Regions from separate parts of the Psychrobacillus sp. FSL K6-4046 genome, predicted to be linked through region 2. Evidence: a T-box and tRNA genes for the amino acid it is inferred to sense, from the RefSeq annotation. Region 2 holds a T-box; the other regions hold tRNA genes.
What was found. A T-box is a leader RNA that pairs with one kind of tRNA and senses whether it is charged. The one in region 2 lies ahead of pheS (phenylalanine--tRNA ligase subunit alpha), so its partner is inferred to be a tRNA-Phe.
Positions count from the first base shown of each region.

Region 1: it has a tRNA-Phe gene. The T-box ahead of pheS (phenylalanine--tRNA ligase subunit alpha) is inferred to sense a tRNA for this amino acid. The anticodon was not compared.
Region 3: it has a tRNA-Phe gene. The T-box ahead of pheS (phenylalanine--tRNA ligase subunit alpha) is inferred to sense a tRNA for this amino acid. The anticodon was not compared.

Region 1 is NZ_CP152020.1:1,233,853-1,236,084, reverse strand. Features, by position in the region: gene MKY09_RS06055 (1,4-dihydroxy-2-naphthoate polyprenyltransferase) at 1-288, shown strand, start outside; tRNA gene MKY09_RS06050 (tRNA-Glu) at 730-801, opposite strand; tRNA gene MKY09_RS06045 (tRNA-Ser) at 809-899, opposite strand; tRNA gene MKY09_RS06040 (tRNA-Asn) at 907-981, opposite strand; tRNA gene MKY09_RS06035 (tRNA-Ile) at 986-1,062, opposite strand; tRNA gene MKY09_RS06030 (tRNA-Gly) at 1,069-1,142, opposite strand; tRNA gene MKY09_RS06025 (tRNA-Phe) at 1,151-1,226, opposite strand; tRNA gene MKY09_RS06020 (tRNA-Asp) at 1,370-1,445, opposite strand; tRNA gene MKY09_RS06015 (tRNA-Met) at 1,449-1,525, opposite strand; tRNA gene MKY09_RS06010 (tRNA-Ser) at 1,720-1,812, opposite strand; tRNA gene MKY09_RS06005 (tRNA-Ile) at 1,825-1,901, opposite strand; tRNA gene MKY09_RS06000 (tRNA-Met) at 1,908-1,981, opposite strand; tRNA gene MKY09_RS05995 (tRNA-Ala) at 2,009-2,084, opposite strand; tRNA gene MKY09_RS05990 (tRNA-Pro) at 2,102-2,178, opposite strand; tRNA gene MKY09_RS05985 (tRNA-Arg) at 2,188-2,232, opposite strand, start outside.
Region 2 is NZ_CP152020.1:1,407,380-1,409,611, forward strand. Features, by position in the region: gene sspI (small acid-soluble spore protein SspI) at 1-83, opposite strand, end outside; gene MKY09_RS06890 (RNA methyltransferase) at 263-1,027, shown strand; T-box leader at 1,083-1,315, shown strand; gene pheS (phenylalanine--tRNA ligase subunit alpha) at 1,363-2,232, shown strand, end outside.
Region 3 is NZ_CP152020.1:3,064,305-3,066,536, forward strand. Features, by position in the region: tRNA gene MKY09_RS15015 (tRNA-Leu) at 70-151, opposite strand; tRNA gene MKY09_RS15020 (tRNA-Cys) at 184-257, opposite strand; tRNA gene MKY09_RS15025 (tRNA-Gly) at 264-338, opposite strand; tRNA gene MKY09_RS15030 (tRNA-Gln) at 345-416, opposite strand; tRNA gene MKY09_RS15035 (tRNA-His) at 418-493, opposite strand; tRNA gene MKY09_RS15040 (tRNA-His) at 529-604, opposite strand; tRNA gene MKY09_RS15045 (tRNA-Trp) at 630-703, opposite strand; tRNA gene MKY09_RS15050 (tRNA-Tyr) at 710-793, opposite strand; tRNA gene MKY09_RS15055 (tRNA-Thr) at 803-878, opposite strand; tRNA gene MKY09_RS15060 (tRNA-Phe) at 883-958, opposite strand; tRNA gene MKY09_RS15065 (tRNA-Asp) at 981-1,056, opposite strand; tRNA gene MKY09_RS15070 (tRNA-Met) at 1,060-1,136, opposite strand; tRNA gene MKY09_RS15075 (tRNA-Val) at 1,256-1,331, opposite strand; tRNA gene MKY09_RS15080 (tRNA-Glu) at 1,354-1,428, opposite strand; tRNA gene MKY09_RS15085 (tRNA-Ser) at 1,452-1,543, opposite strand; tRNA gene MKY09_RS15090 (tRNA-Asn) at 1,550-1,624, opposite strand; rRNA gene rrf (5S ribosomal RNA) at 1,634-1,749, opposite strand; rRNA gene MKY09_RS15100 (23S ribosomal RNA) at 1,871-2,232, opposite strand, start outside.

The sequences.
Region 1 (2,232 bases), 170 kb from region 2:
AGAAAAACAATGGCTATCTTAATAGGTAGAGACAATGCTATTAATGTGTTAGCCCTATTTTTTATCGTTTCTTATGTATGGATCATCTTATTAGTAATACTTCAGATTCTTACACCTTGGGCTTTGCTAGTCTTACTAAGTGCAAAGAAACCAATAGATGCTATAAAACTATTTAAATCTAAAGAGAATCACCTCGAAGTCGGATTAGCAATGAAAAACACCGCACTTACGAATACCATTTTCGTATTTCTTTTAGGTATTGGCTTGTTAATAGGATTTTTACTATGATGGGTCAGTCAGGAAGTTAACTCTTCCTGGCTTTTTTATTTGTGAAGTTTAAGTTAGAGGTTGCAGAAGTGTAAACGAAGAAAGAAAAGTCTAACCAAATAATTGATTTCGCATAGTTTCTTTAGAATCGGACGGTTTTGTTTAATAATCGGTCGGTTAGGCAAAATAATCGGTTGGTTCTCTTCAATAATCGGTCGGTGGAAGAACTTTTAGAAGTAAATCTTTTCACATGAAGATAATGCCCAAATGCTATTATTGATCACTTTAGTGTAATCGTTCTGCTAACAATATTTGAAAGGAAATTCACAAATAAGTGCAGCATAGATTCACTTTTCTTGATACTTCTTCCCGCCTGGATTTACAATGTTATAACAATCCTTACATATCATAAAGGCACAATAAAAAAAGACAACCACCGAAGTGATTGCCTTTTTACAGTTATGACCCCTACGGGATTCGAACCCGTGTTACCGCCGTGAAAGGGCGGTGTCTTAACCGCTTGACCAAGGGGCCTTATATATGGCGGAGAAGGAGGGATTTGAACCCTCGCGCCGGTTGCCCGACCTACACCCTTAGCAGGGGCGCCTCTTCAGCCACTTGAGTACTTCCCCATATATATGGCTCCGAAGGTAGGACTCGAACCTACGACCAATCGGTTAACAGCCGATTGCTCTACCACTGAGCTACTTCGGAATAATGGTGGGCCTAAATGGACTCGAACCATCGACCTCACGCTTATCAGGCGTGCGCTCTAACCAGCTGAGCTATAGGCCCATTAATTGGAGCGGGTGAAGAGAATCGAACTCTCATCATCAGCTTGGAAGGCTGAGGTTTTACCACTAAACTACACCCGCGTGATAAATGGTGGCTCAGGACGGAATCGAACCGCCGACACAAGGATTTTCAGTCCTTTGCTCTACCGACTGAGCTACTGAGCCTCTTCGATTTACGCTAAGCAGCACAACTCTTTGTCAGCTTCACTCACTCATTCAGTCACGTACTTTAGTACGCTCCTTCTTTCGTTCGATTGCTTCCTCGATTTGCTTGCTTATCCTAAATCTCTAACATATTGAATAATAAATGGCGGTCCCGACCGGGATCGAACCGGCGATCTCCTGCGTGACAGGCAGGCATGTTAACCGCTACACCACGGGACCATTTGGTTGCGGGGACAGGATTTGAACCTGTGACCTTCGGGTTATGAGCCCGACGAGCTACCGAACTGCTCCACCCCGCGACAATAAGAGTAGTTGAAATTTAAATCAACTGCGCATTTAGTGAGTTTTACGTCTTCCACGCTTCGCTTGCGTCGACGTTAATCGCTTTCTTCGTGAAGCGATTTGCTCCACCCCGCGACAATAAGAGTAGTTGAAATTTAAATCAACTTTTCATTCAATTACTTGGTATGTATATTTCCCACTAACAATAAGATGGAGGAGGAAGAGGGATTCGAACCCCCGCGCGGTATGACCCGCCTGTCGGTTTTCAAGACCGATCCCTTCAGCCAGACTTGGGTATTCCTCCGAAAAATTATGTTGGTGGACCTTGCAGGACTCGAACCTGCGACCGGACGGTTATGAGCCGTCTGCTCTAACCAACTGAGCTAAAGGTCCTTAAGATGGCGGCAGAGGGAGTCGAACCCACGACCTTTCGGGTATGAACCGAATGCTCTAGCCAGCTGAGCTACGCCGCCAGGAACTTTAAAAGAAAATTTTATATTTGGTGGAGCCTAGCGGGATCGAACCGCTGACCTCCTGCGTGCAAGGCAGGCGCTCTCCCAGCTGAGCTAAGGCCCCAAATTTTTATTAATAACTGGTCGGGAAGACAGGATTCGAACCTGCGACCCCTTGGTCCCAAACCAAGTGCTCTACCAAGCTGAGCTACTTCCCGTATATATATTGGCGCGCCCGGCAGGAGTCGAACCCACAACCTTCTGATCCGTAG
Region 2 (2,232 bases):
GCATCTTCTACCACTTCTTTAATATCAGTAGCTGAATTACCCTTTAGGTTAGCTGCTATTGCTTCTCGAATTTGAAAATCCATTTTCATCACTCCTTGTCTTCATCTTTCCCCACGTCTCGTCAACTATACATAATTTTTTTGAATTGACGGAAGATAAATATGAACATATGAACTAATCGAGGAACATGATATAATCTTCTACAAAGAAAAGATGCTAAACTATTTGTTTTGCAGCATTTTAGAAAAAGGCGGTACAAAATATGAAACGAATCGAATCTCCTCAAAACTCTTTAGTGAAGCATTGGAAAAAATTACTCAGTGTTCGAAAAGAAAGAGATAAAACTGGTGAATTTATTATTGAAGGCTATCATTTAGTAGAAGAAGCAATCAAACAAAAAGAACTTGTCTTAACAATCATGTTAAGCGATACAAGTGAAATTCCTGCCAGTTGGGATGTAGACAATCTAGAAATAGTAGAAATTAATGATGTTATTAAAAAAGAGCTTGCAGAAACAGAGCATACCCAAGGCATTTTTGCACATTGTAAACAAAATGCGGCTCAAGCAGATGAACAAGAAAATTGGAGTAAATTTTTATTAATCGATGCGGTTCAAGACCCTGGGAATATTGGAACGATGATCCGTACGGCTGATGCTGCAGGGATAGACGCTGTTATTCTTGGAAAGGGATCAGCTGATGCGTATAATTCTAAAACGCTTCGCTCTGCTCAAGGCTCTCATTTCCACATACCTATATTAAAAGGTGACTTAAGCTATTGGGTCGATCAGCTAAAAGAGAAAAATGTAAAAGTATATGGCACGGCATTTGAAAATTCAACGCCGTTTCATGAGGTAGAGAAAAGTGATGCGTTTGCATTAATAGTAGGAAACGAAGGTAGCGGTATACAAGCAAGTCTTTTAGAACAAACGGACCAAAATATTATTGTTCCTTTATTGGGCCAAGCGGAATCTTTAAATGTCGCAGTCGCAACAGGAATTCTTCTTTATGGGCTTACATTGAGATAAATACCCTTGATGAAATGTTTAAAAGTCCGTATAATAGATAATAATTTGATAAATAAGAAAAGCTGTCATCGGGAAAAGTATATATGATTATTCGAATGTAGGGATTTTGCGCCTAGACTGGAAGCGTAAATGGAGAATTCATATAGAAGTTCACCCCGTTAGCTGCCACCGGGACCAGTGTTTACTGTAAAGGTGTGCCGGTGTAGAGCCGTTATTCGAATTGAGTGATTGCACGTTTAGTTGTGCAATAATCAGGGTGGTACCGCGAAATTAGTCCTCGTCCCTTTTATAGGGGCGGGGATTTTTTATTTTGTCAATTAGGAGGGATTTTTCAAATGGAAGCACAACTTCAACAGTTAAAAGAAGAAGCATTACAAAAAATTGAAGCTTCACAAAACACAAAAGAATTAAATGATGTGAGAGTAGCGTATTTAGGAAAAAAAGGACCGATTACAGATTTATTAAAGGGTATGGGTAAACTCCCAGCTGAAGAACGTCCAAAAATGGGAGCACTTGTCAATGTAGTGCGTGAAGAAGTAACTGCCGTTTTAGAAGCACGTATGACATTACTTCAAGAACAAGCGATTCAAGAACAGCTTGCAAAAGAGTCTATTGATGTAACATTACCGGGAAGACCAGTGAAAACAGGTAATCATCACCCACTCACTCGTGTAGTGGAGGAAATCGAAGATCTATTTTTAAGCATGGGTTATGAAATTGCAGAAGGTCCTGAGGTAGAAAAGGATTATTACAATTTTGAAGCATTGAATTTACCAAAAGGTCATCCAGCACGTGATATGCAGGATTCCTTCTATATTTCAGAGGATATTCTATTGCGTACGCATACCTCTCCAGTTCAAGCGCGCACGATGGAAGCAAAAGAAGGGCAACCAATTAAGATCATTTGTCCTGGTAAGGTATATCGTCGTGATAATGATGATGCTACCCATTCTCATCAATTCACTCAAATCGAAGGTTTAGTCATCGGTGAAAATATTCGTATGAGTGATTTAAAAGGTACTTTATCTTTATTCGCGAAAAAAATGTTCGGAGAAGATCGTGAAATTCGACTGCGTCCAAGTTTCTTCCCATTCACAGAGCCCTCTGTAGAGATGGATATCTCTTGCTTCAAATGTGGAGGAAGTGGTTGTAACGTATGTAAGAAAACAGGTTGGATTGAAATCCTAGGAGCAGGTATGGTTCAT
Region 3 (2,232 bases), 1.7 Mb from region 2:
ACAACAAAAAAGACCTCTAACAAAGTAGTTAGAAGTCTTGATAGGTATGACTTTATGTCATGAATATGATACCGGTGGTCGGGGTCGAACCGACACATCCGAAGATACGGGATTTTGAGTCCCGCGCGTCTGCCAATTCCGCCACACCGGCATATTGAAGGCAGTAAATACTTTTTTAAAAATTGGAGGCGGCAACCGGATTTGAACCGGTGATAAAGGTGTTGCAGACCTGTGCCTTACCACTTGGCTATGCCGCCTTAATTTGGAGCGGAAGACGAGGTTCGAACTCGCGACCCCCACCTTGGCAAGGTGGTGTTCTACCACTGAACTACTTCCGCAAATAACTGGGGTACCTGGATTCGAACCAGGGCATGACGGAATCAAAATCCGTTGCCTTACCGCTTGGCTATACCCCAATGGGGCGACCGATGGGAATTGAACCCACGAATGCCGGAATCACAATCCGGTGCGTTAACCACTTCGCCACGACCGCCACAGAATAAAAAAAAGAGCTAACCAGATAGAATATGGGGCGACTGATGGGAATTGAACCCACGAATGCCGGAATCACAATCCGGTGCGTTAACCACTTCGCCACAACCGCCATTATTCAAAGTTAACTTATTATTTGGCAGGGGCAGTAGGAATCGAACCCACATCAAAGGTTTTGGAGACCTCTATTCTACCGTTAAACTATGCCCCTAATAACTGGTGGAGGGGGACGGATTCGAACCGCCGAACCCTAAGGAGCGGATTTACAGTCCGCCGCGTTTAGCCACTTCGCTACCCCTCCACTAGACAGTGGTGCCGGAAAGAGGACTTGAACCCCCAACCTACTGATTACAAGTCAGTTGCTCTACCAATTGAGCTATTCCGGCGTAATGGTGGCTCAGGACGGAATCGAACCGCCGACACAAGGATTTTCAGTCCTTTGCTCTACCGACTGAGCTACTGAGCCACATACGTACATTAAAGATAAATGGCGGTCCCGACCGGGATCGAACCGGCGATCTCCTGCGTGACAGGCAGGCATGTTAACCGCTACACCACGGGACCATTTGGTTGCGGGGACAGGATTTGAACCTGTGACCTTCGGGTTATGAGCCCGACGAGCTACCGAACTGCTCCACCCCGCGATAATATAAGTGTTGAAATTTAAATCAACTACGCATTTAGTGAGTTTTACGTCTTCCACGCTTTGCTTTCTTCGTGAAGCGATTTGCTCCACCCGCGACAATGCTAAGTGTGATTAAAATGGTGGAGGATGACGGGCTCGAACCGCCGACCCTCTGCTTGTAAGGCAGATGCTCTCCCAGCTGAGCTAATCCTCCGTAATGCTGGTTTAAAAATAAATGGTGACCCCTACGGGATTCGAACCCGTGTTACCGCCGTGAAAGGGCGGTGTCTTAACCGCTTGACCAAGGGGCCATTATGTATAAGAGAAATCTATCTGGCGGAGAGCAAGGGATTTGAACCCTTGAGACAGTGTTACCCGCCTACACGATTTCCAATCGTGCTCCTTCGGCCACTCGGACAGCTCTCCTAGAAATGGCTCCGAAGGTAGGACTCGAACCTACGACCAATCGGTTAACAGCCGATTGCTCTACCACTGAGCTACTTCGGAATAATATCCGCCTAGCGACGTCCTACTCTTGCAGGGGGAGACCCCCAACTACCATCGGCGCTGAAGAGCTTAACTTCCGTGTTCGGTATGGGAACGGGTGTGACCTCTTCGCCATCATCACTAGACCTGAATAATTACTGAAAGACATTTTCTATTATATCAACTATGTAGATTATTACAAGGGTTTTTTTAATAAAAAATTATTCTTTCAAAACTGAATAAACTGACATCTCAGAAACAAACAATTTGGTTAAGTCCTCGATCGATTAGTATTCGTCAGCTGCACGTGTCGCCACGCTTCCACCCCGAACCTATCTACCTCATCGTCTTTGAGGGATCTTACTTACTTGCGTAATGGGAAATCTCATCTTGAGGGGGGCTTCGTGCTTAGATGCTTTCAGCACTTATCCCGTCCACACATAGCTACCCAGCGATGCCCTTGGCAGAACAACTGGTACACCAGCGGTGTGTCCATCCCGGTCCTCTCGTACTAAGGACAGCTCCTCTCAAATTTCCTACGCCCACGACGGATAGGGACCGAACTGTCTCACGACGTTCTGAACCCAGCTCGCGTACCGCTTTAATGGGCGAACAGCCCAACCCTTGGG